Regions from separate parts of the Kitasatospora fiedleri genome, predicted to be linked through region 1. Evidence: predicted binding sites of a transcription regulator. Region 1 holds the regulator's gene; the other holds the start of a gene.
What was found. Region 1 encodes HspR, which represses chaperone genes until heat shock. Its sites were predicted from a motif close to TTGAGNNNNNNNNNCTCAA; they were not measured.
Positions count from the first base shown of each region.

Region 2: the regulator HspR is predicted to act here: its motif matches at 10,164-10,182, upstream of lon (endopeptidase La).

Region 1 covers NZ_OX419519.1:3,797,556-3,813,180, forward strand. Annotated here, with positions in the region: gene QMQ26_RS17605 (alanyl-tRNA editing protein) at 1-554, opposite strand, end outside; gene QMQ26_RS17610 (Yip1 family protein) at 686-1,195, opposite strand; partial or broken gene QMQ26_RS17615 (sugar phosphate nucleotidyltransferase) at 1,894-2,967, opposite strand; gene QMQ26_RS17620 ((Fe-S)-binding protein) at 3,288-5,501, opposite strand; gene dnaK (molecular chaperone DnaK) at 5,808-7,655, shown strand; gene grpE (nucleotide exchange factor GrpE) at 7,652-8,242, shown strand; gene dnaJ (molecular chaperone DnaJ) at 8,381-9,529, shown strand; gene QMQ26_RS17640 (heat shock protein transcriptional repressor HspR) at 9,537-10,061, shown strand; gene QMQ26_RS17645 (hypothetical protein) at 10,269-11,270, shown strand; gene QMQ26_RS17650 (hypothetical protein) at 11,297-11,452, opposite strand; gene QMQ26_RS17655 (hypothetical protein) at 11,858-12,466, shown strand; gene QMQ26_RS17660 (helix-turn-helix domain-containing protein) at 12,517-13,488, opposite strand; gene QMQ26_RS17665 (helix-turn-helix domain-containing protein) at 13,504-14,496, opposite strand; gene QMQ26_RS17670 (LuxR C-terminal-related transcriptional regulator) at 14,641-15,625, opposite strand, start outside; gene QMQ26_RS17675 (LuxR family transcriptional regulator) at 15,623-15,625, opposite strand, start outside.
Region 2 covers NZ_OX419519.1:4,929,718-4,945,342, forward strand. Annotated here, with positions in the region: gene QMQ26_RS22770 (DUF4097 family beta strand repeat-containing protein) at 1-429, opposite strand, end outside; gene QMQ26_RS22775 (DUF6104 family protein) at 659-841, opposite strand; gene QMQ26_RS22780 (serine/threonine-protein kinase) at 905-2,749, opposite strand; gene QMQ26_RS22785 (multifunctional oxoglutarate decarboxylase/oxoglutarate dehydrogenase thiamine pyrophosphate-binding subunit/dihydrolipoyllysine-residue succinyltransferase subunit) at 3,016-6,762, opposite strand; gene QMQ26_RS22790 (HAMP domain-containing sensor histidine kinase) at 7,064-8,212, opposite strand; gene QMQ26_RS22795 (response regulator transcription factor) at 8,291-9,025, opposite strand; gene QMQ26_RS22800 (rhomboid-like protein) at 9,342-10,055, shown strand; gene lon (endopeptidase La) at 10,205-12,598, shown strand; gene QMQ26_RS22810 (GtrA family protein) at 12,686-13,216, shown strand; gene QMQ26_RS22815 (ABC-2 transporter permease) at 13,235-14,278, opposite strand; gene QMQ26_RS22820 (MarR family winged helix-turn-helix transcriptional regulator) at 14,397-14,861, shown strand; gene QMQ26_RS22825 (MDR family MFS transporter) at 14,970-15,625, shown strand, end outside.

The sequences.
Region 1 (15,625 bases):
GTGTCGGTGCTGGCGGTGGTGTCCATCACCGAGCCGTCCATGGCGAGGCTGTCGAAGTCGGGGTGGCCGAGGGCGTCGGTGCGGCCGGGGTCCTTGCGCCAGCGCGGGGCGAGGGCGGCGTTCAGGGCGAGGGCGAGCAGGTGGCAGCCGGTGTGCGCGGCGGAGAGCGCGGCGCGGCGTCCGGCGTCGACGGCGAGCTGGGCGGTGCGTCCGACGGCCTCGGGTCCGAGCGCGCCGGCGGGCAGCACGTGCAGCACCAGCCAGGACCAGTCCTCGTCGCCGCGCCGGACCGGGATGTCGGCGCCGACCGCGAACTCGCCCGCGGGCCCGGCCGCGCCGGTGAGGCAGTCGACGACGGGGTGCGCGGTGCCGTCGACGGTGAGGGTGCCGTGGTCGGCGGGCTGGTCGGGCCAGGTGTGGTCGACGGGGTGGAACGGGGTCGCCGCGGTGACCACCGCGGTGCGGCCGTCCGGCAGGGCGTGCACGGCGAGGACCGGCGACTCGCCGGTCACCTCCCCGGCCGGAAAGCTGACGTGGGTGGTGGGCAGGCTCATGCGCGGGCTCCGGACGGGGTGCGAGGGTGGGTCGAACACCTCACCCTACAAACCCGGTCGGACCGGGCCGGACGCCCAGCCCGGGGAGGGGGTCCGGCCGAATCCGGGGCTCCGGGCCCGGGCGCTGCGCCTCAGCCCAGGGTCGGCAGCTTGATCAGCACCAGCAGCGCCAGCAGCTGCACCGCCGCCGCGCCGGCCGCCTTGCCCCAGGGCAGGTCGTGAATCCGCCGCACCATGGTGGTCAGCAGGACCGCGCAGCCCACCCAGGTCGCCCAGCCGACCACCTGCACGACCGGGTTGCCGGCCGGCAGGAAGAGGGCGAGCAGCAGCCGCGGGGCGTCGGTGGTCCAGCTGATCAGCGCGGCCAGGCCGACCGTGGACTGCCAGGGGCCGTCGCCGCCGGACTGCCGGGCCAGGACGTAGGTGACCGCGGAGAGCACCCCGCCGGCCAGCGTGAAGGCGACTGCGGCGCCGCCGATCGCCCACAGCGCGACCGCGAAGGTGGAGTGCACCACCTGGTCGTAGGTGGAGTCGAGGGCGAACACCGCGAGCACGCCGTACAGCAGCGACACGCACAGCGCGGGCAGCCACACCTGGTGGTCGCGCATCCGGTCGAAGGTGGCGCCGGGGCTGCGGTACATGCCGACCAGCAGCTGCCGCCAGGGCAGCCGGGGCCCGCCCGCGTGCGGCGCGGCCTGGCCGCCGGCCCGGTAGACGGCGACGTTGTCCGCCGCCCCGGGGGCGTAGCCGCCCGGCTCGGGGCCGTCCGGGTGGTGGCCGTAGCCGTAGCCGTCCTGCCCCGCCGGGTGGCCCGGGTGGCCGCCGTACCCGTCGTCGTAGCCCTGGCCGTCGTAGCCCTGGCTGTCGTAGCCCCGGCCGTAGCCGTCGTCGTACGGGTACGGCTGCTCACCGTAGGGCTGGTCGCCGTAGGGCTGCTCGCCGAGCGCGAAGGCCCTGGTGTGGCCGGGGCCGGTCGCCGGGGCCGGTGGGCCCGGGGTGCGGGGCGGTGAAGTACTCGGGGGCGCCGGTGGGCGCGCCGGGGTACGGGTCGCCCTGGGGGGTGCCCGGTGCGGGTGCCGTCCAGCGCTGCCGGGGATCGGCGCCCCGTCCGTCGTCGTGTCGATTGCCAGCCACGCCTCGACGGTACCCGCAACGGCTGACCCACCGTCGGGTGATCATGGCGGTGGGGCCGGATTGCAGCCGTCCTGTGACGGTGCGCCCGGATTCGGCCCGACGTGTTCCGGCGGAGTCCGAGCGGGAGGGCTCAGCCGGTGACGCCGGCGCCGGGCGCGTGCACCGCGGCGGCGTTGCTGAGGCCGGCCTCGCAGCCGCCGGGGCCCGCCGACAGCCGGACGGCGCCGACCGGGAGCCGGGTGCCGCAGGCGATCCGCAGGCCGGACGGGAGCTCGTTCTCGGCCTCCAGGACGGCGCCGTCGCCGATCACCACGCCGTCCAGCGAGCAGCGCTCACCGACCTCGGCGTAGGCGCCGACGATGGAGTCCCGGACGTACGCGCCGGCCTCGATCCGGGCGCCGGGCAGCACCACGCTGCCCTCGACGATGGCGCCGGCGGCGACCCGGGCGCCCTCGGAGACCACGGTGCCGGAGCTGAGCACGGCGGCCGGGTCGACGTGCGAGCCGGGCAGCAGCAGCGCCTCGCCGGTGGGGCCGGGGACGGCCGGGGAGTCGACCTTGCCGAGCACCAGGTCGGCCGAGCCGCGGACGAAGGCCCCGGGGGTGCCCAGGTCCAGCCAGTAGGAGGTGTCGACGACGCCGCGCAGCAGCGCGCCGGTGGCGAGCAGTTCGGGGAAGGTCTCGCGCTCGACCGAGACCTCGCGGCCGGTCGGGATGCGGTCGATCACCGAGCGGGTGAAGACGTAGCAGCCCGCGTTGATCTGGTCGGTGACGATCTGCTCGGGGGTCTCGGGCTTCTCCAGGAAGGCGAGCACCCGGCCGTCCGGGTCGGTCGGGACGAGGCCGAAGGCGCGCGGATCGGCCACCCGGGTGAGGTGCAGGGTGACGTCGGCGCCGGAGGCGCTGTGCCCGTCGCGCAGGGCGGCGATGTCCAGGCCGGAGAGGATGTCGCCGTTGAAGACCAGCACCGGCTCGTCGGGGCCGCAGGTGAGGCCGGTGGCGGCGTTGCGGATCGCGCCGCCGGTGCCCAGCGGCTCCTCCTCGGTGAGGTAGACCAGTTCGATGCCGTAGGGGCTGCCGTCCTGGAAGTGGTCGACGAAGACCTCGGCGAGGTAGGAGGTGGCGAGCACCACGCGGGTGACGCCGGCGGCGGCGGCCCGGGCGAGCTGGTGCGCGATGAACGGGACGCCCGCCACGGGCAGCATCGGTTTCGGCGTATGGGTGGTCAACGGACGGAGGCGGGTGCCCTTGCCTCCGACCAGCATGATCGCCTGGGTCATGGTGCTGTCTCCCGTGGTCGAATTCCGGCGGCCCGGCACGACAGGGTCCGGTGCGCTCGCTCGGTGAACTGGCCGGGGCGGCGTGCCATGGCCTCCGACGGAACCGGTCCTTCCCGCGGTTCCGTCGCACACTCTATTTGCTCGAACATCGCCTGAGTGCCACCACCCCGGTCGATCGTGCGTGCGGATCGGCGCTCCGGGGCCGGGCCGCGGCCCCGGTGCCGTACTCCGGTCCGGACGCGGCCGGACCCCGGGGCCGCGACGGGCGCCCGGGGTCCGGGTGGTGCGGGGGTGCAGGTGGTGCAGGTGGTGCGGGGGTGTCAGGCCTCGACCGGCTCCGCCTCGGCGGCGGGGGCGGCCTTGACCGACTCCAGCAGCAGCTGGGCGACGTCGACGACCTTGAGGTGCTCCTTGGCCGCGCCCTCGTTCTTCTTGCCGTTGACCGAGTCGGAGAGCATCACCAGGCAGAACGGGCAGGCGGTGGAGACGATGTCCGGGTTCAGCGACAGCGCCTCGTCCACCCGCTCGGTGTTGATCCGCTTGCCGATCCGCTCCTCCATCCACATCCGGGCGCCGCCGGCGCCGCAGCAGAAGCCGCGCTCCTTGTGGCGGTGCATCTCCTCGTTGCGCAGGCCGGGCACCCGGCCGATGATCTCGCGCGGCGGGGTGTAGACCTTGTTGTGCCGGCCGAGGTAGCACGGGTCGTGGTAGGTGATCAGGCCCTCCACCGGGTTCACCGGCAGCAGCTTGCCCTCGTCGATCAGGTGCTGGAGCAGCTGGGTGTGGTGGATGACCTCGAAGTGGCCGCCGAGCTGCGGGTACTCGTTGGCGATGGTGTTGAAGCAGTGCGGGCAGGTGGCGACGATCCGCTTGGTGGGGGCGTCCTCCAGCGCGGCGTTCAGGGTCTCGACGTTCTGCGCGCCGAGCATCTGGAACAGGAACTCGTTGCCGAGGCGGCGCGGGGAGTCACCGGTGCAGGTCTCCTCCTTGCCGAGGATGGCGAACTTCACGCCCGCGGTGTGCAGCAGTTCGGCGAACGCCTTGGTGGTCTTCTTGGCCCGGTCCTCCAGGGCGCCGGCGCAGCCGACCCAGTAGAGGTACTCGACCTCGGCGGGGTCGATGTCCTCGCCGATCACCGGCACCTCGATGCCGGTCTCCTTCTTCAGCTCCTTGACCCAGTCCAGCCGGGCCTTGGTGGCCAGGCCCCACGGGTTGCCCTTGTTCTCCAGGTTCTTGAGCATCGTCCCGGCCTCGGTCGGGAAGCTGCTCTCGATCATCACCTGGTAGCGGCGCATGTCGACGATGTGGTCGATGTGCTCGATGTCGACCGGGCACTGCTCGACGCAGGCGCCGCAGGTGGTGCAGGACCACAGGACGTCCGGGTCGATGACGCCGTTCTCCTCGGCGGTGCCGATCAGCGGGCGCTCGGCCTCGGCCAGGGCGGCGGCGGGGACGCCGGCGAGCTGCTCGGCGGTGGCCTGCTCCTCGCCCTCCATGGACTTGCCGCCGCCGGCCAGCAGGTAGGGCGCCTTGGCGAAGGCGTGCTCGCGCAGGCTCATGATCAGCAGCTTGGGCGAGAGCGGCTTGCCGGTGTTCCAGGCCGGGCACTGCGACTGGCAGCGGCCGCACTCGGTGCAGGTGGAGAAGTCGAGGATGCCCTTCCAGGAGAAGTGCTCGACCTGGGAGACGCCGAACACGGCGTCGTCGGCCGGGTCCTCGAAGTCGATCGGGGCGCCGCCGCTGGTCATCGGGCGCAGCGCGCCGAGCGCGGTGCCGCCGTCGTCCTCGCGCTTGAAGTAGATGTTGAAGAAGGCCAGGAAGCGGTGCCAGGCGACGCCCATCGAGGGGTTGACGCCGATGGTGATCGCCCAGGCGAAGGAGATGCAGATCTTCAGCATCGCGAACAGGTAGACCAGGTTGACCAGGGTGCCGTGCGCGGTGCCGTGGAAGGCGGCGGCGATCGGGTACGAGACCAGGTAGGCCGGGTCGTAGGAGTCGACGCCCTCCAGGGCGCCCTCCAGGCCGCGCAGCATCATGATGCACAGGCCGATGCCGAGGATCGTGTACTCGACGTAGAACGCCTGCCAGGCGATCGAGCCGGCGAACCGGGACTTGCGGCCGGCCCGGGAGGGCAGGCTGAGCAGGCGGATCACCATCAGGGTGAGGATGCCCAGGGTGGTGAGGGTGCCGATCAGCTCGACGAAGATGTTCCACGGCAGCCAGTGGCCGATGACCGGGAGCACGAACTCGGCGTCGAAGAGCTGCCCGAAGGCGTTCACCAGGGTGAGCACCAGCGAGAAGAACCCGACGGCGACGAACCAGTGGGCGACGCCGACGACGCCCCAGCGGTTCATCCGGGTGTGGCCGAGGAACTCCTTGGCCACGGTGGCGACCCGCTGCGCGGGCTGCCCGAATCGGGTGCCGTCGGCGGAGCCGGTGCGCACCACCTTGTAGATGTACAGCGCCGCACGGGCGGCGAGCGCGGTGCCGATCACGAATGTGACCAGCGAGATGACGATCGCTGCTAGCTGCATCGGCTCTCCGTCTCCAGCGGCTCTGGTCCGAGTCTTCCCTTGGGTCCCCCCGCAGATTGTACTGGTCGGTAACTTGCAGGGTCGACGCGCCGGACATTACCGCGCGTTAACACTCCGCCAGAAGATGTTCAAGGTATGGCGGCAGTCACTAAGCCCAGACTCACCCGTCCGGAGCAGCCGCCGGACCCCTCGCGACATAAGCGCTCAGTAAAGTTGAGCGACACGGACTCAAAGCTGTTGACGCCGCCCGATCGGTCGTGCATCCTTGAGTCCGTACTGCTCAACTTCTCCTCGGAGGTATTCACGATGGCACGCGCGGTCGGCATCGACCTCGGTACGACGAACTCCGTCGTCAGTGTTCTTGAGGGCGGTGAGCCCACGGTCATCACCAACGCCGAGGGCGCTCGGACCACGCCGTCCGTCGTCGCCTTCGCCAAGAACGGCGAGGTGCTCGTCGGCGAGGTCGCCAAGCGGCAGGCGGTCACCAACGTCGACCGCACCATCCGCTCGGTGAAGCGCCACATGGGCACCGACTGGAAGATCGGCATCGACGGCAAGGACTTCACGCCGCAGCAGATCTCCGCCTTCGTCCTGCAGAAGCTCAAGCGGGACGCCGAGGCCTACCTGGGCGAGACGGTCACCGACGCCGTCATCACCGTCCCGGCCTACTTCAACGACTCCGAGCGCCAGGCCACCAAGGAGGCCGGCGAGATCGCGGGCCTGAACGTCCTGCGCATCGTCAACGAGCCGACCGCGGCCGCCCTGGCCTACGGCCTGGACAAGGACGACCAGACCATCCTGGTCTTCGACCTCGGCGGCGGCACCTTCGACGTCTCGCTGCTGGAGATCGGCGACGGCGTGGTCGAGGTCAAGGCCACCAACGGCGACAACCACCTCGGCGGCGACGACTGGGACCAGCGGGTCGTCGACCACCTGGTGAAGGTCTTCCACTCCGGCCACGGCGTCGACCTGTCCAAGGACAAGATGGCCGTCCAGCGCCTGCGCGAGGCCGCCGAGAAGGCCAAGATCGAGCTGTCCTCGTCCTCCGAGACCTCGATCAACCTGCCCTACATCACGGCCTCCGCCGAGGGCCCGCTGCACCTGGACGAGAAGCTCACCCGCTCGCAGTTCCAGCAGCTCACCTCGGACCTGCTGGACCGCTGCAAGGTCCCGTTCCACAACGTGATCAAGGACGCCGGCATCCAGCTGTCCGAGATCGACCACGTGGTCCTGGTCGGCGGCTCGACCCGCATGCCGGCCGTCGCCGAGCTCGTCAAGGAGCTGACCGGCGGCAAGGACGCCAACAAGGGCGTCAACCCGGACGAGGTCGTCGCCATCGGCGCCTCCCTGCAGGCCGGTGTCCTCAAGGGCGAGGTCAAGGACGTCCTGCTGCTCGACGTCACCCCGCTGTCCCTCGGCATCGAGACCAAGGGCGGCATCATGACCAAGCTGATCGAGCGCAACACCACGATCCCGACCAAGCGCTCCGAGATCTTCACCACCGCCGAGGACAACCAGCCCTCCGTGCAGATCCAGGTCTACCAGGGCGAGCGCGAGATCGCGGCGTACAACAAGAAGCTCGGCATGTTCGAGCTGACCGGCCTGCCGCCGGCCCCGCGCGGCCTGCCGCAGATCGAGGTCACCTTCGACATCGACGCAAACGGCATCATGCACGTGGCCGCGAAGGACCTCGGCACCGGCAAGGAGCAGAAGATGACCGTCACCGGCGGCTCCTCGCTGCCGAAGGACGAGGTCAACCGCATGCGCGAGGAGGCCGAGCGCTACGCGGAGGAGGACACCAAGCGCCGCGAGGCCGTCGAGACCCGCAACCAGGGCGAGCAGCTCGTCTACTCGACCGAGAAGTTCATCGCGGACAACGCGGACAAGCTCCCGGCGGACGTCAAGACCGAGGTCGAGACCGCCATCGGCGAGCTCAAGGAGACCCTCAAGGGCGAGGACGTCGCGGCCATCCGCACCGCCACCGAGAAGGTCTCCACCACCGCCCAGAAGCTCGGCGCGGCGCTGTACGCGCAGGCCGACGGCGCGGGCGCGGCGGCCGGCGCGGCCGGGGCCGGCGAGGCGGGCGCCAAGGAGGACGACGTGGTCGACGCCGAGATCGTCGACGACGAGAAGCCCAAGGGCGGTGCGGCATGACGGAGAAGCCGCAGGGCGAGCAGCCCGGCGACGACTCCGCCGCCGAGGAGGCCGTGCTCAAGGCAGCCGAGGAGGCCGTCGCGGGTGCGGGTGCCGACGAACTGGCCGCCGCCAAGCGCGAGGCCGGCGAGCGCACCGCCGACCTGCAGCGGCTCCAGGCCGAGTACCAGAACTACCGCAAGCGGGTCGAGCGCGACCGGGCCACCGTCCGGGAGATCGCGGTCTCCAGCATCCTGGAGTCGCTGGTCCCGGTGCTGGACGACATCGGCCGGGCCCGCGAGCACGGCGAGGTGACGGGCGGCTTCAAGTCGGTCGCCGAGTCGCTGGAGACGGTCGTCGCCAAGCTCGGGCTGCAGCAGTTCGGCAAGGAGGGCGAGCCCTTCGACCCGACCATCCACGAGGCGCTGATGCACAGCTACTCGTCGGACGTGACGGAGGACACCTGCGTGCAGATCCTCCAGCCCGGGTACCGGATCGGCGAGCGGATCATCCGCCCGGCGATGGTCGCGGTCGCGGAGCCCCAGCCGGGCACCCAGACCACCGGCGAGCCGGACGGCGACCAGGCTGACGGCCCGTCCGACAGCTGAGTAGAGTCCCCGTGCGCTGCGGAGTCGTACGTCGTCCAGTACGACGGCCGGCTCCGCAGCGCCGTATCACGGCACCGCACCGCGCGGTGCCGGCAGGCAACAGAACTTCGGGATTCCGGGAGGTGGCGGTCAAAGGCCATGAGCGCTAAGGACTACGTGGAGAAGGACTACTACAAGGTCCTCGGCGTGCCCAAGGACGCCACCGCCGCAGAGATCAAGAAGACGTACCGCAAGCTGGCCCGCGAGTTCCACCCGGACGCGAACAAGGGCGACGCCAAGGCCGAGGAGCGCTTCAAGGACATCTCCGAGGCGTACGACGTGCTCTCCGACGAGAAGCGCCGCAAGGAGTACGACGAGGCCCGCTCGCTGTTCGCGGGCGGCGGCTTCCGGCCCGGCGGGGCGGGCGCGGCCGGGGGCTTCGACTTCGGCGACCTCTTCAACGGCGGGAGCGGCTCGGGCGGCGGCGGGATCGGCGACGTGTTCGGCGGCCTGTTCAACCGCGGCGGTCGGCAGACCGCCCAGCCGCGCCGCGGGGCCGACGTCGAGACCGAGGTCACGCTGAACTTCGAGGAGGCCGTGGACGGCGCGACGGTGCCGCTGCGGATGACCTCCCAGGCCGCCTGCCGCGCCTGCGCCGGGACGGGCGCCAAGGCCGGCACCACCCCGCGGGTCTGCCCGACCTGCGTCGGCGCGGGCACCGTCAGCCGGGGCCAGGGCGCCTTCGCGCTCTCCGAGCCCTGCCGGGACTGCAAGGGCCGCGGCATGATCGTCGACGACCCGTGCACCGTCTGCCACGGCAGCGGCCGGGCCTCCTCGGCCCGCACCATGCAGGTGCGCATCCCGGCCGGGGTGCAGGACGGCCAGCGAATCCGGCTCAAGGGCAAGGGCGCCCAGGGCGAGCGCGGTGGCCAGCCCGGAGACCTGTACGTCACGGTGCACGTCGACCCGCACCCGGTGTTCGGGCGCAAGGGCGACAACCTCACGGTGACCGTGCCGGTGAGCTTCCCCGAAGCCGCGCTGGGCGGCACCATCGAGGTGCCGACCCTGAACGGTCCGGCCGTGAAGCTCAAGCTGCCGCCCGGCAGCGCCAACGGCCTGACCATGCGGGCCCGGGGCAAGGGCGCCACCCGCAAGGACGGCACCCGCGGCGACCTGCTGGTCACCGTGGAGGTCTCGGTGCCCAAGCACGTCGACGGAGACGCGCTGACCGCACTGGAGCAGTACCGCGAGGCCACCGCCTCGGACGACCCGCGAGCCGCCCTGTTCAAGGCGGCGGAGGGAGCGTGAGACCCCGATGAGTCCCCATCCCGACAGCAGCCGCGACGGCACCGGCCGGATCGGCCCCGGCCCCGGCCTGGGCGAGGGCCTGCCCGGCGGCGGCCGCCCCCGCGCCGCCGCCCCGCCGTACGTGCTCACCGAGGACACCCCGGTCTACGTCATCTCGGTGGCCGCCGAACTCTCCGGGCTGCACCCGCAGACCCTCCGCCAGTACGACCGCCTCGGCCTGGTCAGCCCCGACCGCACCGCCGGCCGCGGCCGCCGCTACTCCGCCCGGGACATCCAGCAGCTGCGCGAGGTCCAGCGGCTCTCCCAGGACGAGGGCATCAACCTGGCCGGCATCAAGCGGATCATCGAGCTGGAGAACCAGGTCGCCGCCCTGCAGTCGCGCGTCAGCGAACTGGTCGACGCCCTGGAGAGCGCCGCCGCCACCCTCCAGCAGCGCGAGGCCGCCGTGCACGCCTCCTACCGCCGCGACCTGGTCCCCTACCAGCAGGTCCAGCAGTCCAGCGCGCTGGTGGTCTGGCGGCCCAAGCGCTGAGCGCCCGGCACCGAGCCGCCGACACCCCTCCCGTTCGGGGGGTGCCGGCGGCTTCCGCGTCCTGTCAGAGTTCTTTTCCGGAGCGCCGCCCGCCTGTCCGCAGTCCGGTAATCCGAGGGGGATCGGGAGACCTTCGCTCTATGATGCGGGCCGGAGGGCACGCGCCGGATCCACCAAAGGCCCCAGCTCAGGCAAGGAGTCATGGACATGAGCACTGAGCGGAGGAACCCCGCCGCAGCCCCTGGCCTTTCCCCCGAGGCCCGGGCCCTCTACACCCGGGCCGTGCAGAGCGGCGGGAAGCTGACCGGGCGCCACGCCCTCCCCGCCGACCGGGACGACCCCGCGCTGCACGAACTGCTGGACGTCGGGCTCCTGCAGCCCGAGGTGGGCCCGGCCGGGACGTACGCGGTGAAGGACCCCCAGCAGCTGGCCGAGGCATTGTCACTGGGCTTCCAGCTGGAAGCCACCAGAATCCTGCACCGCTCGATGGCGACCACCCAGGCCCTGCAAGAACTCCACCAGGAGTACCTGGCCTACATCGCGCACCCCGAATCCGGCGGCGCCATCGAATACGTCCAGGGCCGGGGGAACATCAACGAAAACCTGGCGGCGATCATGGCCAGTGCGTCGAATGAAATGCTCACGGCACAACCCGGCGGGGGCCGCGGCGAGGACGCCCTGAAGATAGCGATCGCCCGCGATATGGAATTCGTGGAACGCGGCGGGACGATCAGGACCATCTACCAGCCGAGCGCCCGCTATTCGAACCCGACGATCAGCTACGTCCAGGCGGTGACCCAAGAAGGTTGCCAGGTGAGAACACTGGACGAGGCCTTCGCCAAGCTGATCGTGATCGACCGGAAGGTCGCCGTGATAACCGTCGGCGACGAGCAGAACCGGGACCGCGCGGCCTTCGTCCGGGACGACGCCGTCATCGACTACATCGTGGGCGTCTTCCACAGCCAGTGGGAACGCGCCATCCCCTTCACCGGCGGCCACGAAATACCGCCGCAGGTGGTGTCCAGCATGCGCAAGCAAATCATCCGCATGATGCTGGAGGGCATCGCGCACCGCACGATCGCCCGGCGCATCGGCCTCAGCGAGCGCACCCTCGCCCGCCACATCGCCGAAATGCGCGAGGAGTACGGGGTGGAGACGCTCTTCCAGCTCGGGTGGAAGATCGCACAGGCCGAGGGGCCGACGGGCTGAGCTCGGCGGCCCCTCGACGCCGGGGCCTACCAGTGGCTGTCCATGTCCGCCACGAGGGCCTTCTGCACCACAGTGGTCTCGGAGGCGCTCCAGTAGGAGTCCGCGCTCGCCGGGCCGGCTCCGAGAAACACAGTGATGCCCAGCAGAACAGCCGCGATCAGGATACGACGGACCTTCAGCACAACATCACTCCTTTCGGGACAAATCCATCGCGAGCATCGCCCGCTCGAACGATGGTCGCACCAATTTCCGACATATGATTCCCCATCAACCGCCCTCACGTCACCCCACCCCCCTCATCATGCCGAGGATCGGCCGCTGAAATGTGCATGTCGGCGCGCACGAAGGGGGGCCGCGGGCCGAGGTGTCATCTATCCGCCAGGCAGCCAGATGCCACCGTGCGCCAGTGGACTCGTTGACACCCGGCGATGGACGATCAGCTAGTCGTAACCGCAGTAGCACAATCCAGCGCGTCCACCGCACCGGCCGCCGAACCCGGAGCGCGGCAATCTCCGGGTCCTCAACCGCCGTTCCGACGGACAGGGGGCATCGGACCCGACGGCCGAATCACCACACCCGGAGTCGACATGAGTGAGCACCACCTGCAACACCGCGCCGAGGGGCGCCGCGCACGCGTGTTCCTGGCCGCGCCGCTGATGCGGCTGACCGGCCCGGCGGACAGTGTGGTGACGCTGGCCAGCCGGACCAGGCTGACCACGCTGCGCAGCACGCTGCTGGACAGCGGGGCCGCGGTGTACAGCGCGCACCACAGCGACGCGTGGACGGTGGCCGGACGGGCGCCGGAGCAGCGGGTGCCGTCGGACTTCCGGGCGATGCAGAGCGCGGACCTGGTCTTCGCGTACGTGGGCGCCCCGCTGTCGGCCGGGGTGAGCCTGGAGCTCGGGTGGGCGTCGGCGCTGCGCAAGCCGATCGTGCTGCTGGTGGACGAGGCGATCACGCACAACCCGTTGATCGCCACCATCGAGCAGGTCTCGCCGGTGCTGCCGCTGGTCTTCGACGACACCTGGTCGCAGGAGGCGCTGCACCACACCGTGGAGACCGCGCTGGACTGGGCCGGGATGGCGCTGTCGCTGCGCGGCGGCTTCTGGACCGCGCCCGGCGACCAGTTCCCGCGGCCGCGCCGCGAGCACACCGGCCCGTACGGCTTCTGGTCCCCGGAGATCGCCACCGGCTGACGGCCCGCCCGCCCCGCGCCACCGGCCCGCCCGCCCGTCCGCTCCCCCGGTCACCCGGCTCCCCGCATCTGCCAGCCCAGCTGGAAGAGGGTCTCCGCGCCGTGGAGTTCGCGCAGCCGGGAGATGTGCGCGGCGACGGTCCGCTCGCCGAGGCCCAGCCGGGAGGCGACGGCCTTCTGGGTCAGGCCCCGGGCGAGCAGCCGGCCCACCTGCTCGTGGACCGGCACCGCGCTCTCGTCCGCGCCCCCGTGCTCGGCGGAGCGCCACTGGACCCGCTCGGCCCGCTCCCAGTCCCGCTCGAAGGCGGCGACCAGGAACGCGACCACCGCCGGGTCCTCGATGAAGGCGGCACTGGAGTCGTCGGCCGACGCCGGGACGACGGCGATCCGGCGGTCGAAGACCAGCAGCCTGCTGAACGGTTCGCTCAAGGTGCGGAACCGGCCGCCCCAGCCGGTCACCCTCTCCGCCCAGCGCACCGTCGGCCCGTCCAGCAGCGCGGTCGGCTCGTGGACGGTGCGGACGGCCGCCCCGCGCTCCAGGAAGCGGCGGGTGCGCTCCGGCGACCGGTCCAGCAGGGGGGTCGACCCGGTCCCGCCGGGGTGCAGGGACAGTTCCTCCTCGCGCGCCTCGTCCGCCAGCCGCCGGACGCGCTGCCGGATCTGCTCGGTCCGCTCGACGTGCTGCACCACGCTGGAGCGGTCGGCCCGGCGCGGGGTCGCGTCGTAGGCCTGGGTGAGGTCCTCCAGCAGCGCGGGCAGCTCCTCCGCGCGCAGCAGCATCCGGGTGCCCTCGGCGCGCAGTCGGGCGCTGATCCGGTCGCCGACCGCCCGCGGGTCGGCCGCCGTCAGCACCTGCGCGGCGGCGTCGTGCACCAGCAGCCCAAGCTCCAGCAGCCGCAGCACCCCGGCCGGGTCCTGCTCGACCGCCTCCCGGAACGCCACCCGCCCGCCCTGGTCCAGGACCTGCTGGTAGAGCCGCTGCTCCGCCTCGCTCGGCAGGGCGACCGGGTTCGCCTCGCTCACGGGTCCCGCTCCTTCTCAGCCGTCCGCGCGGGGCGCTGCCCCCGGCGGCGCGGCGGGTCGTCCGGACGCCCCGCGCAGCTGCCAGCCCAGCTGGAACAGGGTCTCCGCATCGTAGAACTCCCGCAGCCGGGCGATGTGCCCGGCCACCGTCCGCTCCGAGAGCCCCAGCCGGGAGGCGATCGCCCGCTGGGTCAGGCCCGCGGCTAGCAGGTCGGTGAGTTCGGGCGGCACGCCCGTCCCGCGCGGGCGGCCGGCGGCGGCGTGCCAGTCGACGGTCGCGGCGCGGGCCCAGTCGCGCTCGAAGCGCTCGACCAGCAGGGCGACCAGGACGGGGTCCTCGACGAAGGCGGCGCTGGAGTGGTCGGCGGCGGCCGGGATGACGGCCACCTTGCGGTCGAAGACCAGCAGCCGGGTGAACGGCTCGTCCAGGACCCGGATGCGTTCGCCGAGGTCGGTGACGTCGGCCGCGTAGGAGGCGGTGGGCGGGTCGGCGAGCGCGCCGGGCGCGTACAGGGTGCGCAGGGCGATGCCGGCGTCCAGGTGGGTCCGGGTGAGTTCGAGGGACTGCCGCAGGAACTGCCGCGGACGGGCGCCGCCGGGCTGGGCGGCCAGGATCTCCTCGCGCGTCTCGGACTCGACCTGGAGGATGCCGTGCCGGATCTGCTCCACGTCCCGGACGTGGTGCACCACGCTGGAGCGGTCGTCCCGGCCGAGCGCCGACTCGTAGGCCAGGCTGAGCGGTTCGAGCAGCGCGGGCGTCTCCTCGGCCCGCAGCAGCAGCCCGGCCCCCTCGGCCCGCATCCGGGCGCCGAGCCGGCCGACGGCGGTGCGCGGGCTGACGGCGGTCAGCGACTCGTCGACGGCGTGGTGCACCAGCAGTCCGAACTCGACCAGGCGGTGCACGGCGTCCGCGTCCAGCCGCGCCGCCTCGCGGAACATCATCCGGCCGCCCCGGGCGAGGACTTCGCGGTACAGGGCGCGTTCGGCGTCGCTCAGCAGGGGGTTCACCTCGTTCCCTCCCGCACCGGCCGGCCGGTGGCGGTGCGCGGGTCGACGGCGGTGGGCCGCTCGCTCCCATCGTGCTGGACCGGCGGCCCGGGGGCGAGCAGCCGCGCGGGGAGGGGGGCGGGTCCGGGCCGGGGCGGCGGGGTGTCAGGCACCTGGCTTCTCCCGCCGCATCAGCCAGCCGAGTTGGAAGAGCGTCTCGGCGCCGTGCAGGTCGCGCAGGCGGGAGATGTGGCCGGCGACGGTGCGCTCGGACAGGCCCAGCCGGGAGGCGATCGCCTTCTGGGTCAGGCCGGCGGCCAGCAGGCGGCCGACCTGGGCGGAGGCGGTCCGGGCGGGGTCGCTGTCCAGGAGGCTGTGCCAGGGGACGCGTTCGGCGCGGGCCCAGTCGCGTTCGAAGTTGGCGACGATCATGCCCACGGTGGCGGGGTCGGAGAGCACCGCGGCCCGGGAGAAGTCCTCGGCGGCGGGCACCACGGCGGTGGCCCGGTCGAAGACCAGGGTGCGCTGGAAGGGCTCGTCGAGCAGTCGGACCTCGCCGCCGGCCCTGGTGACGGTGGCGGCGTAGCGGATCACGGCGGGCTCGGTGAGCACGGTCGGCTGGTAGAGGGTGAGGATGCGGCAGCCGCGGCGCAGGACCGGCAGTTCCTGGCGCAGGGACAGTTCCAGGGCGGCGGGCAGCGGCTTCCCGGGCTGCGAGGTCAGGGCCTCCTCCCGGCAGGCGGAGCCGAGTTGGGCGATCCGCTGACGGATGTGCTCGCGTCCGGTGATCTGGAGGTCGGCGGGGACGGGTCCGGCCGGGCGGGGCACGCTGTCGTAGGCGGCGATCAGCGGTTCGAGGTCGGCGGCCAGGCGTTCGGCCCGGTTGAGCAGGCGGGTGGCCTCGGCGTTCATCTCGGTGCCGAGGGTGTCGGCCACGAAGCGGGGGTTGACGGCCAGGTAGGAGCCGTCGTGGCCGTCCAGCATCAGCAGGCCGGTGCGCAGCAGCCCGGCGAGGGCGGGCCGCTGCGGGGCGGGGAGGGCGTCGGCGGCGACCCGGCCGCCGGCTTCCAGGACGTCCAGGTAGAGGCGCCACGCCTGCGCGTCGATCGGCCCGCAGGCCGGAGCGGGGGCGGTGGCGGGGGTCGGGTCA
Region 2 (15,625 bases), 1.1 Mb from region 1:
GACCAGGCCGGTCAGCCCGGCCAGCGTGGTGGCGCCGCTGGCGCCGTGCACGCCGACCTCGCCCGCGATGCCGGAGATGGTGGCGTCGGCGGAGACGGTGCCGACCCGGACCACGGCGGCGGCCGGGACCGCGACCGTCAGGTCGGCGCTGCGCTTGCGGCGCAGCCCGGAGAAGAAGGACTTGACCGTCTGCACCGACTTCACGGCCTCGCCGAACTCGCCCCAGCTGAGGTCCTTGTAGGTGACGGTGAGCACGCCGTCCTCCAGGACGACCTGGAGCGGCTCACCCTCCAGCCGGGCCACCTCCAGCCGGGCGGGCCCCTCGGTGGGGACCACGTTCACGGTGCCGTCGACGACCCGCACGTGCAGGGTGTGCACGCTCTCGTCGAAGGCGATCTGCTGAGTGCTGTCTACCGTCCACTGCGTCATGTCCGACTCCCCGTCCTCCCATACGCGATGTATCGCGTCGTCCTGTTATTCACGATATATCGCGTGGCGCGGAAGTCAAGGCGCTCCGGCCCCCACCCCGACCCGGAGCGCACCCCGAGCCGACCCCGAGCCGGACTCCGGGGCGGCCCCGTCCCGGGCTCCGGGAACGCGAACGGCCCGGGGGGCGAACTCGCCTCCCGGGCCGTGCTGCTGACGTCCCGTCAGCCGTTCACTCCTCGTCGTCCTCGTCGTCCAGCCGGGCCAGCCAGGTGGCCAGCCGCTCCACCGGCACCTCGAAGTCCGGGTTCAGGTCCACGAACTCCCGCAGGCGCTCGGCCAGCCACTCGAAGGTGACCTCCTCCTCGCCTCGCCGGCTCTCCAACTCCTCGATGCCGCGGTCGGTGAAGTACACGGTGGTTCGCTCCGGGGGTGGGTGGTTCCAGGTCCGTCGGAACCCAGGATAGTGGCGCGCCGATCAGCCGTTGTACCGGTAGTAGCTGAGCGCGAGGGAGACCGCGCCGTCGTTGGTGACGTTGGTGATCTTCATGATCGCCACGCTCCAGCTCTGCCGGTTGCGCACGCAGATCATCCGGCCCGGCGGCAGGTCCCCGTACGGGAACGCGGCGCTGGGGTTCTTGTCGATGGCGTCCGAGCACTCCTGCGGGGTGAGCGAGTCCGCCTTGCTGAGGTAGCGGTCGAAGTCGTCCGGCACGGACAGCTTGTCGTAGCCCGGCCGCACCAGGTCGTCGTTGACCGAGGTCGGCACCACCTTGCCGTTGACCAGGTCGAAGCCGTAGTCGCTGCTGGGCGCGGACAGCTCGCGGTCGGTGTAGACCGCGGTGAACCCGGCGGGCGCCCCGCTCGGGCGGGCCGACCCGGAGGGCGAGGACTTCGGGCTGCCGGAGGCGGACGGCGACGCCGACACCTGGTCCCGGCTCACGCTGTCGCCCCCGGCACCGCCGCCGGTGGGGCTCGGACCGACCGTGACGGTCTCGGTGGCGACCGGGGTGCCCCCGGTGTCGCCGCCCAGCTGCTTCATCAGCACCAGCCCGCCCGCCGTCCCGGCCAGCAGGGTCACCAGCGCGACGATCAGCAGGGTCTTCCAGGACACCCCGCGGTGACGCTCCGCCGGTCCGGCCGGGGCCGGACCGGCGGCGAGCGGGACGGCCGGGCCGGGCGGCGGGGTGTGCTGCTCGGCCGGCCGCACCGTCGGGTCGGCCGGGGCCACCGGGCCGGTGACCGCCTCGGAGACCGGGGTGGGCGGCCCGAACACGCCCGCCGGCGGCGCCACCGGGGCGTGCTGCTGCCGCACCGGCGGCGCGAGCGGCTGCGGGGGAGTGGCCGGCAGGGTCGGCGGCGCGGCCGGCAGCGGGGTCGGCGGGGTCCGCGGCAGGTCGGAGCGCCGGGTGATCTCGGTGTTCACCTGCCCCGGCAGCCAGTCCTCGCCGAACCGCAGCTGCCCGCCCACCACCGGGTGCTCGCGGGCCGCCAGGATGATCTCGGCGGGCGTCGGCCGGTCCGCCGGGTCCTTCGCCAGGCAGCGCCCGATCAGCTCGCGCAGCGGTGCGGGCACGCCGTTCAGCTCCGGCTGCTCGTGCACCACCCGGTACAGCACCGCGGTGTCCGGGCCGTCGCCGAACGGCGGCGCGCCGCCCGCCACGTACGCGGCCAGCGCGCCCAGCGCGAACACGTCGGTGGCCGCGGTGACCGGCCGGCCCTGGGCCTGCTCCGGCGACATGAACGCCGGCGAGCCGATCCGGTAGCCGGTGCCGGTCAGCGCCGTCGCGTCGGCGGCCCGGGCGATGCCGAAGTCGATCACCCGCGGCCCGTCCGCGGCCACCAGCACGTTGGCCGGCTTGAGGTCCCGGTGCACCACCCGCACGCTGTGGATCGCCTGCAGCGCCTCCGCGATGCCGCCCACCAGCAGCAGCACCGTCCGCACCGGCAGCGCCCCGTGCTCGCGCACCACCTGCTGGAGCGACGGACCCGGCACGTACGAGGTGACCAGCCAGGGCGCGCCCGACTCCAGGCCGCCGGAGTCGATCACCTGCGCCGTGTACAGCCCGTGGATGCGCTGGGCGCTGCTCACCTCCTGCGCGAAGCGGCGGCGGAACTCCCCGTCCTCGGCGAACTCCGGCCGCACCACCTTGAGCGCCACCGGGCGGCCGCCCGGCGTGTACGACAGGTAGACCCGGCCCATGCCGCCGGCGCCGAGCCGGGCGAACAGCCGGTAGCCGCCGACCTCGCGGGGGTCGTCCGGCAGCAGCGGCTGGAAGACCGGTGGGAGCGGAGCGGCGTGCTGCGGAGTGTCGGCTGCCATGAGGCGGGTCCCCCTCGGATGAGCGTGTCGAAAGACGGCCGTCCGGCGCGCGGCGCCCGGAACGGCGAACCACAACCTATCGACCCGTCAGAACCCGTGCAGCCCACCGGCTCCCGCAGCGCGTCACGGTCCGGAAACGGAACCGGAAGCGGAAGCGGAAGCAGAACCGGAAGCGGAAGCGGAAACGCCCCCGCCCCCGGAGAACCGGGGACGGGGGCGATCCGTTCCGTGCCGTACGGCGTCGTGCCGTGCCGCGCCTCAGCGCGTCAGAGCGAGAACACCTCTTCGATCAGCGCCTGCTGCTCGGCGGCGTGCCGCTTGGCGGAGCCGACCGCGGGGGCCGAGGAGGCCGTGCGGGCGACCCGGCGCAGCCGGGCGTTGCCACCGGAGCGGCCGACCACGACCTGCAGGTGGTCGACCAGGTTCATCGCGATGAACGGCCAGGCACCCTGGTTGGCCGGCTCCTCCTGCGCCCAGACGAACTGGACGTCCTCGCCGTAGCGGCTCAGCTCCTCCTGGAGCTCGGCCACCGGCAGCGGGTACAGGCGCTCGACCCGGACGATCGCGGTGTCGGTGGTGCCGCGCGCGGTCCGGGCCGCCTCCAGGTCGTAGTAGAACTTGCCGGAGGTGATGACCACCTTGCGGACCTGCGCCGGGTCGACCGTGCTGTCCCCGATCACCGGGCGGAACGAGCCGCTCAGGAACTCGGAGGTGGCGGACGCCGCGGCCTTCAGGCGCAGCATCGACTTCGGGGTGAAGACGATGAGCGGCTTGTGGTGCGGGTTGTGCGCCTGCCAGCGCAGCAGGTGGAAGTAGTTCGACGGCAGGGTCGGCATGGCGACCGTCATGTTGTCCTGCGCGCACAGCTGGAGGAAGCGCTCCGGGCGGGCGGACGAGTGGTCCGGGCCCTGGCCCTCCATGCCGTGCGGCAGCAGCAGGGTGACGCCGGAGTGCTGGCCCCACTTCTGCTCGGCCGACGCGATGTACTCGTCGACCATGGTCTGCGCGCCGTTGACGAAGTCGCCGAACTGCGCCTCCCACATGACCAGCGCGTTCGGGCGGGTCAGCGAGTAGCCGTACTCGAAGCCCATCGCCGCGTACTCGCTGAGCAGCGAGTCGTAGACGGTGAACCGGGCCTGGTCCTCGGTCAGGTACATCAGCGGGGTGTAGTCCTCGCCGGTGTTCCGGTCGATCAGCACCGCGTGGCGCTGGCCGAAGGTGCCGCGGCGGGAGTCCTGGCCGGCCAGCCGGACCGGGTGGCCCTCCATCAGCAGCGAGCCGATGGCGAGCGCCTCGCCGGTGGCCCAGTCGATGGTGTTGTCCTCGACCGAGGCGGCGCGGCGCTGCAGCTGCGGCAGCAGGCGCGGGTGCACGGTCAGCCAGTCCGGCAGGTTGACCTGCGAGGCGGCGATCCGCTTGACCATCTCGGCGGAGATGCCGGTCTGGATGGAGACCGGGAAGTCCGCGACCGGGCGGCCGGCCTCGGCCTGGGCCGGGGCGGCGACGGCCTCGCGGACCTCGGCGAACACCTTCTCCAGCTGGCCCTGGAAGTCCTGGAGCGCCTGCTCGGCCTCTTCCATGGTGATGTCGCCGCGACCGATCAGCGCCTCGGTGTAGAGCTTGCGCACCGAGCGCTTCTTGTCGATCAGGTCGTACATCAGCGGCTGGGTGAACGACGGGTTGTCGGCCTCGTTGTGACCGCGGCGGCGGTAGCAGATGAGGTCGATCACGACGTCCTTGTGGAACTGCTGGCGGAACTCGAAGGCCAGCCGCGCGACGCGGACCACGGCCTCCGGGTCGTCGCCGTTCACGTGGAAGATCGGCGCCTCGATCATCCGGGCCACGTCGGTGCAGTACATCGAGGAGCGCGAGGAGGCCGGGGCGGCGGTGAAGCCGACCTGGTTGTTGACCACGATGTGCACGGTGCCGCCGGTGCGGTAGCCGCGCAGCTGCGACATGTTCAGGGTCTCCGCGACCACGCCCTGGCCCGCGAAGGCCGCGTCGCCGTGGATCTGGATCGGCAGCACCGGGAAGGTGGTGCCGCCGAAGTCCAGGATGTCCTGCTTGGCGCGGGCGATGCCCTCGACGACCGGGTCGACGGTCTCCAGGTGCGAGGGGTTGGCGGCCAGCGACACCTTGATGGTCTCGCCGTCCAGGCCGGTGAAGGTGCCCTCGGAGCCCAGGTGGTACTTCACGTCGCCGGAGCCGTGCATCGACTTCGGGTCGAGGTTGCCCTCGAACTCGCCGAAGATCTTGCCGAACGGCTTGCCGACGATGTTCGCCAGCACGTTCAGCCGGCCGCGGTGGGCCATGCCGATGACGGCCTCGTCGAGGCGGTGCTCGGCGGCGGCGTCGATGGTGGCGTCCAGCAGCGGGATGAGCGACTCGCCGCCCTCCAGCGAGAAGCGCTTCTGCCCGACGTACTTGGTCTGCAGGAAGGTCTCGAACGCCTCGGCCGAGTTCAGCCGGCGCAGGATGCGCAGCTGCTCCTCGCGCTCCGGCTTGGTGTACGGCTTCTCCAGGCGCTCCTGCAGCCAGGTGCGCTGCGCCGGGTCCTGGATGTGCATGTACTCGATGCCGACGGTGCGGCAGTAGGTGTTGCGCAGCAGGCCGAGGATGTCGCGGAGCTTCATCATCTTCTGGCCGCCGAAGCCGCCGACCGCGAACTCGCGCTCCAGGTCCCACAGGGTGAGGCCGTGCGAGACGACGTCCAGGTCGGGGTGCTTGCGCTGCATGTACTCCAGCGGGTCGGTGTCGGCCATCAGGTGGCCGCGGACCCGGTAGGAGTGGATCAGCTCGATGACCCGGGCGGTCTTGTTGACCTCGTCGTCGTGGGTGGTGGCCACGTCGGTGGCCCAGCGCACCGGCTCGTACGGGATGCGCAGGGACTCGAACACCTCGTCGTAGAAGTTGTTCGCGCCCAGCAGCAGCTGGTGGATCGAGCGCAGGAACTCGCCCGAGGCCGCGCCCTGGATGACCCGGTGGTCGTAGGTCGAGGTCAGGGTCATGGTCTTGGAGATGCCCAGGCGGGCCAGCGTCTCCTGGGAGGAGCCCTGGAACTCGGCCGGGTACTCCATGGCGCCGACGCCGACGATGGTGCCCTGGTTCTGCATCAGGCGCGGCACCGAGTGCACGGTGCCGATGCCGCCGGGGTTGGTCAGCGAGATCGTGACGCCGGTGAAGTCGTCCATGGTCAGCTTGTTGGCGCGGGCCCGGCGGACGATGTCCTCGTAGGCCTGCCAGAAGCCGAAGAAGTCGAGCGTCTCGGCCTTCTTGATGGCCGCGACGACCAGCTGGCGGTCGCCGTTCGGCTTGACCAGGTCGATGGCGAGGCCCAGGTTCACGTGCTCGGGCTTCACCAGGTAGGACTTGCCGTCCTCCACCTTGTAGCTGTGGTTCATGCCGGGGTTGGCCTTCACGGCCTGGACCAGCGCGTAGCCGATCAGGTGGGTGAAGGACACCTTGCCGCCGCGGGCCCGCTGCAGGTGGTTGTTGATGACGATGCGGTTGTCGATCAGCAGCTTCGCCGGCACGGCGCGCACCGAGGTGGCGGTCGGAACCTCCAGCGAGGCGTCCATGTTGGACGCCACGGCCTTGGCCGGGCCGCGCAGCTGGACCAGCTCGGGACCCTCCGCGGCGGCCTTCGCGGGCGCGGCGGCGGCCGGGGCGGCCGCCTTCGGCGCGGGCGGCGCGGCGGGGGCGGCCGGGAGCGGCGCGGGAGCGGCCACCGGCTGCGCGGGCGCCGGCGCGACGGGCGCGGGGGCGGCGGGCGCGGCCGGAGCTGCGGCAACGGGAGCGGCAACGGGGGTCGGCTGGGCGCCGACCGGAGTTGCGGCCTGGGTCACTGGAGTCACCTCGGTACCGGGCTTGTAGTCGGCGAAAAAGTCCCACCAGGCACGGTCGACCGAGGCCGGGTCCTGGAGGTACTGCTGGTAGATCTCGTCGACGAGCCACTCATTGGGGCCGAAGCCAGTGGAGCTTGCCGAGCTGGGGGTTTCTTGGTGTGGCGACACGGGGCAACCGCCCTCTTCCGCTTCCTTTTGGGATGGTGGACAGCGGGGATTAAGGCTACGCCTCCGACCAGTGATCGCGCAGTCCCCGGTGGTCAGGCGTCGCCCAGATCACATCGCCGGGCTGGTTTTTGGCTGAATCCGAGCGTTAGAGATGCCGGAAATCAGGGAACTCGGCCCCTGATCGGTCGTGGTCATACCGGCGGAAAATCGGACGAACCAGTGGTCTGGACCATTTTACGGCTCGGGCCGGGGACCGGCACCGAGCAGCCCGGCCCCGGTTTGTACCGATTGCGCCACAGTCTCAGGCCGGGACCGGCGCCTCACCCGGGAGGGTGACCTCGATCCGGCAGCCCGCGGCCGCCTCCGCCACCCGAATCCGGCCGCCGTGCAGGTCCACCGCCCAGCGCGCGATCGCCAGTCCCAGGCCCGTCCCGCCGTCGCTGCCCGGCCCCAGCGCGGTCGGCGAACCGCTGCGGCCGAACCGCTCGAAGACCCGCTCGCGGTCCGCCGCCGGGATGCCCGGGCCCTGGTCCTCGACCTCCAGCAGCAGCCCGCCGCCCTCCGCCGCCCGGGCCCGCACCGTCACGGTGCCGCCGGCCGGCGAGTGCTTGCAGGCGTTGTCCACCAGGTTGGCCACCACCTGGTGCAGCCGCTCCGCGTCCGCCACCGCCGCCAGGTCGGCCGGCTGCACGTCCAGCGCCAGCCGGACGTCCTCGCGCCGGGCGTACGCGCCGCCCGCCGTCGCGCCGTCCACCGTCACCCCGCGCAGCACCCCGTCCAGGAACGGGCCGACCCGGAACGGGCGGGAGTCCAGCGGGACCACGCCGTCGTCCAGCTTCGACAGGTCCAGCAGGTGGGTGACCAGCCGGCCCAGCCGCTCGGTCTGCTCCAGCGCGGTGCCCAGGTTCTTCGGGTCCGGCTTCACCACGCCGTCCACCACGTTCTCCAGCAGGCCGCGCAGCGCCGCGATCGGCGTGCGCAGCTCGTGCGAGACGTTGGCGATCAGCTCGCGGCGGTGCCGGTCGGCGGCCTCCAGGTCGCCCGCCATCCGGTTGAAGGTGTCGGCCAGCTCGCCGATCTCGTCCCGCGAGGACACCTCGACCCGGGCGCTGTAGTCGCCCTCCGCCATCGACCGCGCCGCCGCCGTCATGTCGCGCAGCGGCGCCGTCAGGCCGTTCGCCAGGAACTGCATGAACAGCAGCGAGGCGATCAGCGAGAAGATCATGATCAGCCGGATCTGGGTCTCCGAGCGGATCGCCACCACCACCATCCCGGTGGCCAGCACCACCGAGACGACCACCAGCATGGCCAGCTTGCCCTTGATCGACCGGACCGGGTCGAACGGGCGGATGTCGGCCCACACCCGGTGCGCGGCGCGCGCCGCGAGCGAGGGCCGGGGCCGGGGGGAAGCCGGTTCGGCTTCCCCGTTGCGTTGCTGCGGAAAGGTCATGGTGTCCCTGCGACTCGTGCTCGGGGCGGGGCGGGGGCAGCCGCGCGGGCCCGCGGGCCCGGGACCGGCGGGGCCCGGTCAGGACAGCGGGGCCTCCAGCGCGTACCCCACGCCGTGCACCGTGCGGATCCAGCTCGCGCCGATCTTCCGGCGCAGCGCCTTCACGTGGCTGTCCACCGTGCGGGTGCCGGACGCGTCGGTCCAGTCCCACACCTCGGCCAGCAGCTGCTCGCGGGTCAGCACCGCGCGCGGCTGCGCCGCCAGGCAGGCCAGCAGGTCGAACTCGGTCGGCGTCAGGTGCACGTCGCCCGAGCCCAGCCGGACCCGGCGCTGCACGTGGTCGATCTCCAGCTCGCCGAACCGCAGCGACCCCAGCGCGGGGGTGCGGGCCGCCTGCTGGGCGCGCTCCACCCGGCGCAGCAGCACGTTCACCCGGGCCGCCAGCTCGCGCATCGAGAACGGCTTGGTCATGTAGTCGTCCGCGCCGACGCCCAGGCCCACCAGCAGGTCCGTCTCGTCGTCCCGCGCGGTCAGCATCAGCACCGGCACCGGGCGCTGCGCCTGAATCCGGCGGCACACCTCCAGGCCGTCGAAGCCCGGCAGCATGATGTCGAGCACCACCAGGTCCGGCTGCCAGGTGTGGAACCCGTCCACCGCGCCCGGCCCGTCGTGGGCCACCGCCACCTTGAAGCCCTCTGCTCCCAGCCGGGCCGCGATCGATTCGGCGATGGTGGGCTCGTCCTCCACGACGAGCACCCGTCGCTGGGTGCCCACCGGCCCACTGCTGATCGTCTCTTGCTGGATCTCTGTCACGGTCACGCCACCGCCCCCAGGGCTCGCGGGCCGGCCGTCCGGGGGGACGGCGGGCTCCGCTCGTAGTCGTCTTGTTCCGTCGTCGTCTTGCTTCCGCCGTGCCGTTCCGCGCGGGAGCGCCCGTCCGCGGTCGCGGCCGGTTTGGCAGGTCCCCGCTCGGACGGGCACGGGCCGATACCTTACCCGGAGCACTTGCGAGCCGTAACGGTACGTGTGCGAGCGGCAGGTGCCGGGGCGGAGGTCTTCACAGAAGTTCCTCAGACGGCTCTCACCCGGCACCCGTATCGTGGGCCGGACAAGGCGTTCTGGAGGCACCATGACCAGCGCGGAACTGCGTCGACGACTGATCCGCCCCGGGCTGCGGGCCGTGCCCACCCCGCGGGCCAACCCGTTCGCACTCGGTTACCTCGCGCTGCTGCTCGGCACCACCCTGTACGCGCGCCTGGGCGACCCGGAGACCGTGCACCGGCTCCAGTCCCTCTCCTCCACCGACGCGCACAACCTGCTCGTCCACCCCGCCCTCTCCCTGGTCGGCAGCGGCCTGTGGGTCGCCGGACCGGTCTGGATGCCGTACTTCTGGGCCTTCGCCCTCACCGTCGCACCCTTGGAACGACGCGTCGGCGGCCTTCGTGCCCTCGGCGTCTTCGGCGCCGGCCACGTCGCCGCGACGCTGCTCTCGCAGGCCGTCGTGGTCGCCGCGGTGGCGACCGGCCGGGCCGAGAAGGAGCTGCTCGACGCGATGGACATCGGCGTCTCGTACGGCGTCCTCGCCTCGCTGGGCGCGCTCGCCGGGCTGCTCGGCCCGGTGGGGCGGCGGACCGCGCTGGGCGCGGGCGTCGCGCTGGTCGGCCACCAGCTGGTGACCGACCCCGACCTGGTCACCTCGGTCGGCCACCCGGCGGCCCTGGCGGTGGGCGTCTCGCTCTGGCCGCTGCTGCGCGGCCGCGGGCCCCGGCCGCCGTGGCGGGTGCGGCGGGCGCCGGCCTGGCAGGTCCGGCCCCGCCCGGAGACCGCGTCCGCCGAGGGCTGACCGCCCGGCCCCCGCGCCGAACCCCGCGCCCCGACCGGGGTGCGGGGTTCTCGCGCTGCGTTCACTGACGGTGAACAACGGGTGGGGAACAATCGCGGTGCACCGAACCTTAGTCAGGTCAGCTCAACTTCACTGACTGGGGAGAGATCATGGCATCGACGTCCGTTCCACTCACCCTGCCCGTGCTGCCGCTCGACGACGAGGTAGTGCTTCCCGGCATGGTGGTTCCGTTGGAGCTCTCGAATCCCGAGGTGCGGGCCGCCGTGGAGGCGGCGCGCGCCGGGAGCGCCGGGGGCAAGCCGCAGGTGCTGCTGGTGCCGCGGCTGGACGGGTCGTACGCGGCGGTGGGCGCGCTGGCGACGGTCGAGCAGGTCGGGCGGCTGGCGGACGGCGACCCGGCGGCGCTGGTGCGGGCCGTGCGCCGGGTGCGGATCGGCGCCGGGACGACCGGGCCCGGGGCCGCGCTCTGGGTGGAGACCACGCCGTTCAAGGAGTCGGACCAGGGGCTGCCGGTGGCGGGGCGGGCGGCCGAGCTGGTCAAGGAGTACAAGGCGCTGTCGACGCAGTGGCTGCGCCGCCGCGGCGCCTGGCAGATCGTCGACCGGGTGGCCGCGATCGAGGACGTCGGCGAGCTGGCCGACCACATCGGCTACGCGCCGTTCGCGACCGCCGAGCAGAAGCTCAAGGTGCTGCTGGAGGCGGACCGCCCGGCCCGGCTGGAGTACGCGCTGAGCCTGCTGCGCGAGCACCTCGCGGAGGAGGAGGTCAACGACACCATCCGCAAGGACGTCGAGGAGGGCGTGGCCAAGCAGCAGAAGGAGTTCCTGCTGCGGCGCCAGCTGGAGGCGGTCCGCAAGGAGCTGGCCGAGCTGAACGGCGAGGCGGACTCCGAGGAGGACGACTACCGGGCCCGGGTCGAGGCCGCCGCGCTGCCCGAGAAGGTCCGGGAGGCCGCGCTCAAGGAGGTCGACAAGCTGGAGCGGTCCAGCGACCAGTCGCCCGAGGGCTCCTGGATCCGCACCTGGCTGGACACCGTGCTCGAACTGCCGTGGAACGAGCGCTCCGAGGACGCGTACGACATCGCCGGGGCCCGCGCCGTGCTGGACGCGGACCACACCGGCCTGGCGGACGTGAAGGACCGGATCGTCGAGTACCTGGCCGTCCGCAAGCGCCGGGCGGACCAGGGCCTGGGCCAGATCGGCGGACGCCGGGGAGGGGCGGTGCTGGCGCTGGTCGGGCCGCCCGGGGTCGGCAAGACCTCGCTGGGCGAGTCGGTGGCGAAGGCGATGGGGCGGTCCTTCGTCCGGGTCGCGCTCGGCGGCGTGCGCGACGAGGCGGAGATCCGCGGCCACCGCCGGACGTACGTGGGCTCGATCCCCGGCCGGATCGTCCGGGCGGTCAAGGAGGCCGGGACGATGAACCCGGTGGTGCTGCTGGACGAGATCGACAAGGTCGGCTCGGACTACCGGGGCGACCCGGCGGCGGCCCTGCTGGAGGTCCTGGACCCGGCGCAGAACCACACCTTCCGGGACCACTACCTGGAGGTCGAGCTCGACCTCTCCGACGTGGTGTTCCTGGCCACCGCGAACGTGCTGGAGGCCATCCCCGAGCCGCTGCTGGACCGGATGGACCTGGTCCGCCTCGACGGCTACACCGAGGACGAGAAGGTCGCCATCGCCCGCGACCACCTGCTGCCGCGCCAGCTGGCCAAGGCGGGCCTGGGCGAGGCCGAGCTGACGGTCGACGAGCGGGCGCTGCGCAGGCTGGCCGCCGAGTACACCCGGGAGGCGGGCGTCCGGAACCTGGAGCGGGCGATCGCGCGCATCCTGCGCAAGGTCGCCGCACAGGTCGAGCTGGGCGAGCGCGAGCTGCCCGCCGCGGTCGGCCCGGACGACCTGCGGGCCCTGCTGGGCCGGCCGCACCACGTGCCGGAGTCGGCCCAGGAGCCGGCCGAGCGCCGCACCGCGGTGCCGGGCGTGGCCACCGGGCTGGCGGTCACCGGGGCCGGCGGCGACGTCCTCTACATCGAGGCCTCGCTGGCGGACGCCGAGACCGGCTCGACCGGGCTGACCCTGACCGGCCAGCTGGGCGACGTGATGAAGGAGTCCGCGCACATCGCGCTCTCCTACCTGCGCTCACGCGGCGCCGAGCTGGAACTGCCGGTGACCGGGCTGCGCGAGCGGGGCATCCACCTGCACGTGCCGGCCGGCGCGGTGCCGAAGGACGGCCCGAGCGCGGGCATCACCATGACCACGGCGCTGGCCTCGCTGCTGTCCGGCCGCAAGGTGCGCACCGACGTGGCGATGACCGGCGAGGTGTCGCTGACCGGCCGGGTGCTGCCGATCGGCGGCGTCAAGCAGAAGCTGCTGGCCGCGGACCGCTCCGGGATCACCACGGTGATCATCCCGAAGCGCAACGAGGCGGACCTGGACGACGTCCCCGCCGAGGTGCTGGAGCGCCTGACGGTGCACCCGGTGTCCGACGTCCGCGAGGTGCTGCGGCTCGCCCTGGAGCCGGCCGAGGTGCTGGTGGCGGCGGCCTGACGCCTCGTCCGGCACCACCGGGGGCCCGCGGACCCGTCCGCGGCACCCCTGGTGGTCTCCGGGCGGCGCCGATGGGAGACTGCCCGCATGCCGTCCCCTACGCAGCGCGTGCTGGCCGCCGTCCCGGAGCGCTACCGGCCGTTCCTGGTCAAGCACCGCACGCTGGTGAAGTTCCTGGTGGTCGGAGGGACCTGCTTCCTCCTCACCATGCTGATCAACTTCGGCCTGAAGACCACCGTGCTGGAGAACAAGCCGGTGCTGGCGCTGACCGTCGCGACCGTGGTCACCACGGTGATCTCGTACGTGCTGAACCGGCAGTGGTCGTTCCGCGCGGTCGGGCGCAAGCGGGAGGCGGCCGGGTTCTTCGTGGTGAGCGCGCTGGCGGTGGGGGTGAACGACCTCCCGCTGGTGGCGTCCCGGTACGTGTTCGACCTCCGGACGCCGGACGTGAGCCACTTCGCGCAGGAGGTCGCCGACTTCTTCAGCGGGATGATCGTCGGCACCCTGCTGGCGATGGCGTTCCGGTTCTGGGCGATGAACCGCTTCGTCTTCACCGAGCTGGCCGAACGGGAGCCGGACGACCGGCAGCGGCCGGGGCGGGAGCCCGAACGGGTCTGACCCCCGCCCCGGCCGGGCTCACCCCTCGGCCGGGATGGGGCGGCCGAACCGGGGCGGCCGGGCCACCGCCAGGAAGGTCACCGCGACGCCGCCCACCGCCCAGGCCGCCAGCACCAGGAACGGCACGGTGAGGTGGGTGGAGTCCAGGTAGGCGATCGAGCGGGCCGCGGAGGTGCCGGCCCCGTTCGGGATCCACTCGCCGATCGCCCGCCAGAACGCGGGCAGCAGCGGCGGCGGGAAGACGCCGCCCGCGCTGGGGTTGCCCAGCACCACGAAGAGCAGCACCGCCAGGCCGATGCCGACCACGTCGAACAGGCACTCCAGGGCCATCGTGACGGCGCCGACCGAGAACACCACCAGGGTGCCCAGCCCGGTGAGCGCGGCGATCGAGCCGGGCAGCGCGTGCAGGATCGGACCGATGATCAGCGCGCCGCCGAGGCCCGCCGCGACCGAGTACAGCGCCAGCGTGCCCAGCCGCAGCAGCGCCCGGCCGGTGTTGGCCGGGCGGGAGCCGGCGCTGATCCCGAGGATCGAGGCGACCAGGTAGCCGCCCACGCACCAGCCGACCACCAGGTAGAAGGCGGACAGGCCCTCGGCGTCGCCCCCGGCCAGCGGGATGGTGTCGTCGACCACGACGGTCCGGCCCTGGGCGGCGGCCAGCTTGGTGACCACGCCCTCCGCGGCGGTGGCGGCGGCCGGGCCGCGGGCGTCGGCGACCAGCAGCGTGTCCTCGGTGCCGGTCGGGTCGAACACCCAGGCCGCGTAGACCTTCTGGTCCTTGATCCGCTCCCGCGCGGTGTCGCCGTCCGGCAACGCGGAGGCGCGCACCGCGCTGTCCGGGACGGACTCCAGCGCGCCGACCAGCTTGGGCGCGACCTCGGGCGGGGCGACCACCGCGATGGACAGCTCGTGCGGCGTCGGGTGGTGCAGCGCGCCCACGTACGAGGTGATGAAGCCGAGCTGGAGCAGCAGGACGGCGACCACCAGGAAGAACGCGCGGGGGGTGACCGCGTCCCGGAGGTCGCCGAGGAATCCCTTGCGCGGCTCTGCCGTGTGGGCCATGACGGGGCGTCTCCCTCTATATAGCGGGTCGAATGCGGCAAAAAAGTCAAAACGGATACTTCATATCATGAAACAGTTGCGTGCCGGGGGAGGCGCGAGCTGCGCGATACTGAGCGCCATGAGTGACCCCCTGGACCGGCGGAACCCCGCCGAACTGGCGTTCCTCGCGGTCGAGCGCGAGGTGGCGACGCTGTTCCGGCGCAGCCGGGCGCGGGCCGCGGAGACCTCCCGCCTGGTGCACCCCGAGCTGGAGGCCGGGGCGTACGTGCTGCTCGGGTTCATCCGGGAGTCCGGGCGGGCCCGGGTGACCGACGTCGGGCTGCACTTCGGGGTGGGCAAGGCCACCGTGAGCCGGCAGATCCGGGCGATCGAGGAGCTGGGCCTGCTCCGCCGGGAGACCGACCCGCTGGACCGGCGGGCTTCGCTGGTCTCGCTGACCGAGGAGGGCGAGCGGCGGTTCGCGGCGGCCCGGGAGGTGCGGATGGCGCGGTTCCGGGCCTCGCTGTCCGGGTGGGAGCTGGGCGAGCTGGAGCAGTTCGCCCGGCTGCTGGAGCGGTTCAACGAGCTGACCGAGGGGGTCTGAGGGCGGCCGGTCGGGAGGGTTTCTTTACTTGGGCTTGAAGAAAGTTGCCTCAGTCAACTATCGGCGTATAGTTGCTTGAGGCAACGAATTTTTAGTCGAAGGAAGCGCATGTCGACGACCCTCAAAGCACCGCCGCAGGTCCAGATGTCCCACCGCCAAGTCCTCGAAGCCCTCTCGGGCCTGCTGCTCGGCCTGTTCGTGGCCGTGCTCTCCTCCACGGTCGTCTCCAACGCGCTCCCGCGAATCCTCACCGACCTGCACGGCGGCGAGTCCGCGTACACCTGGGTGGTCACCGCCGCCCTGCTGTCGATCACCGCCGCCACCCCGCTCTGGGGCAAGCTCTCCGACCTGGTCAGCAAGAAGCTGCTGGTCCAGATCGCCATGGTGATCTACGTGTTCTCCTCGGCGCTGGCCGGCCTGTCGCAGAGCATCGGCATGCTGATCTTCTGCCGGGTGCTCCAGGGCATCGGCGCCGGCGGCGTGATCGCGCTCGGCCAGATCTGCCTGGCCGCGATGGTCCCGCCGCGCGAACGCGGCCGCTACAGCGGCTACTTCGGCGCCGTCTTCGCGCTCGCCACCATCGGCGGCCCGCTGATCGGCGGCGTCATCGTGGACACCTCCTGGCTCGGCTGGCGCTGGTGCTTCTACGTCGGCGTCCCGTTCGCCCTGGTCGCCATCCTGGTGCTGCAGCGCACCCTCAAGCTGCCCGAGGCCGCGGCCCGCAAGCCGAAGATCGACTACCTGGGCGCGACGCTGATCACCGC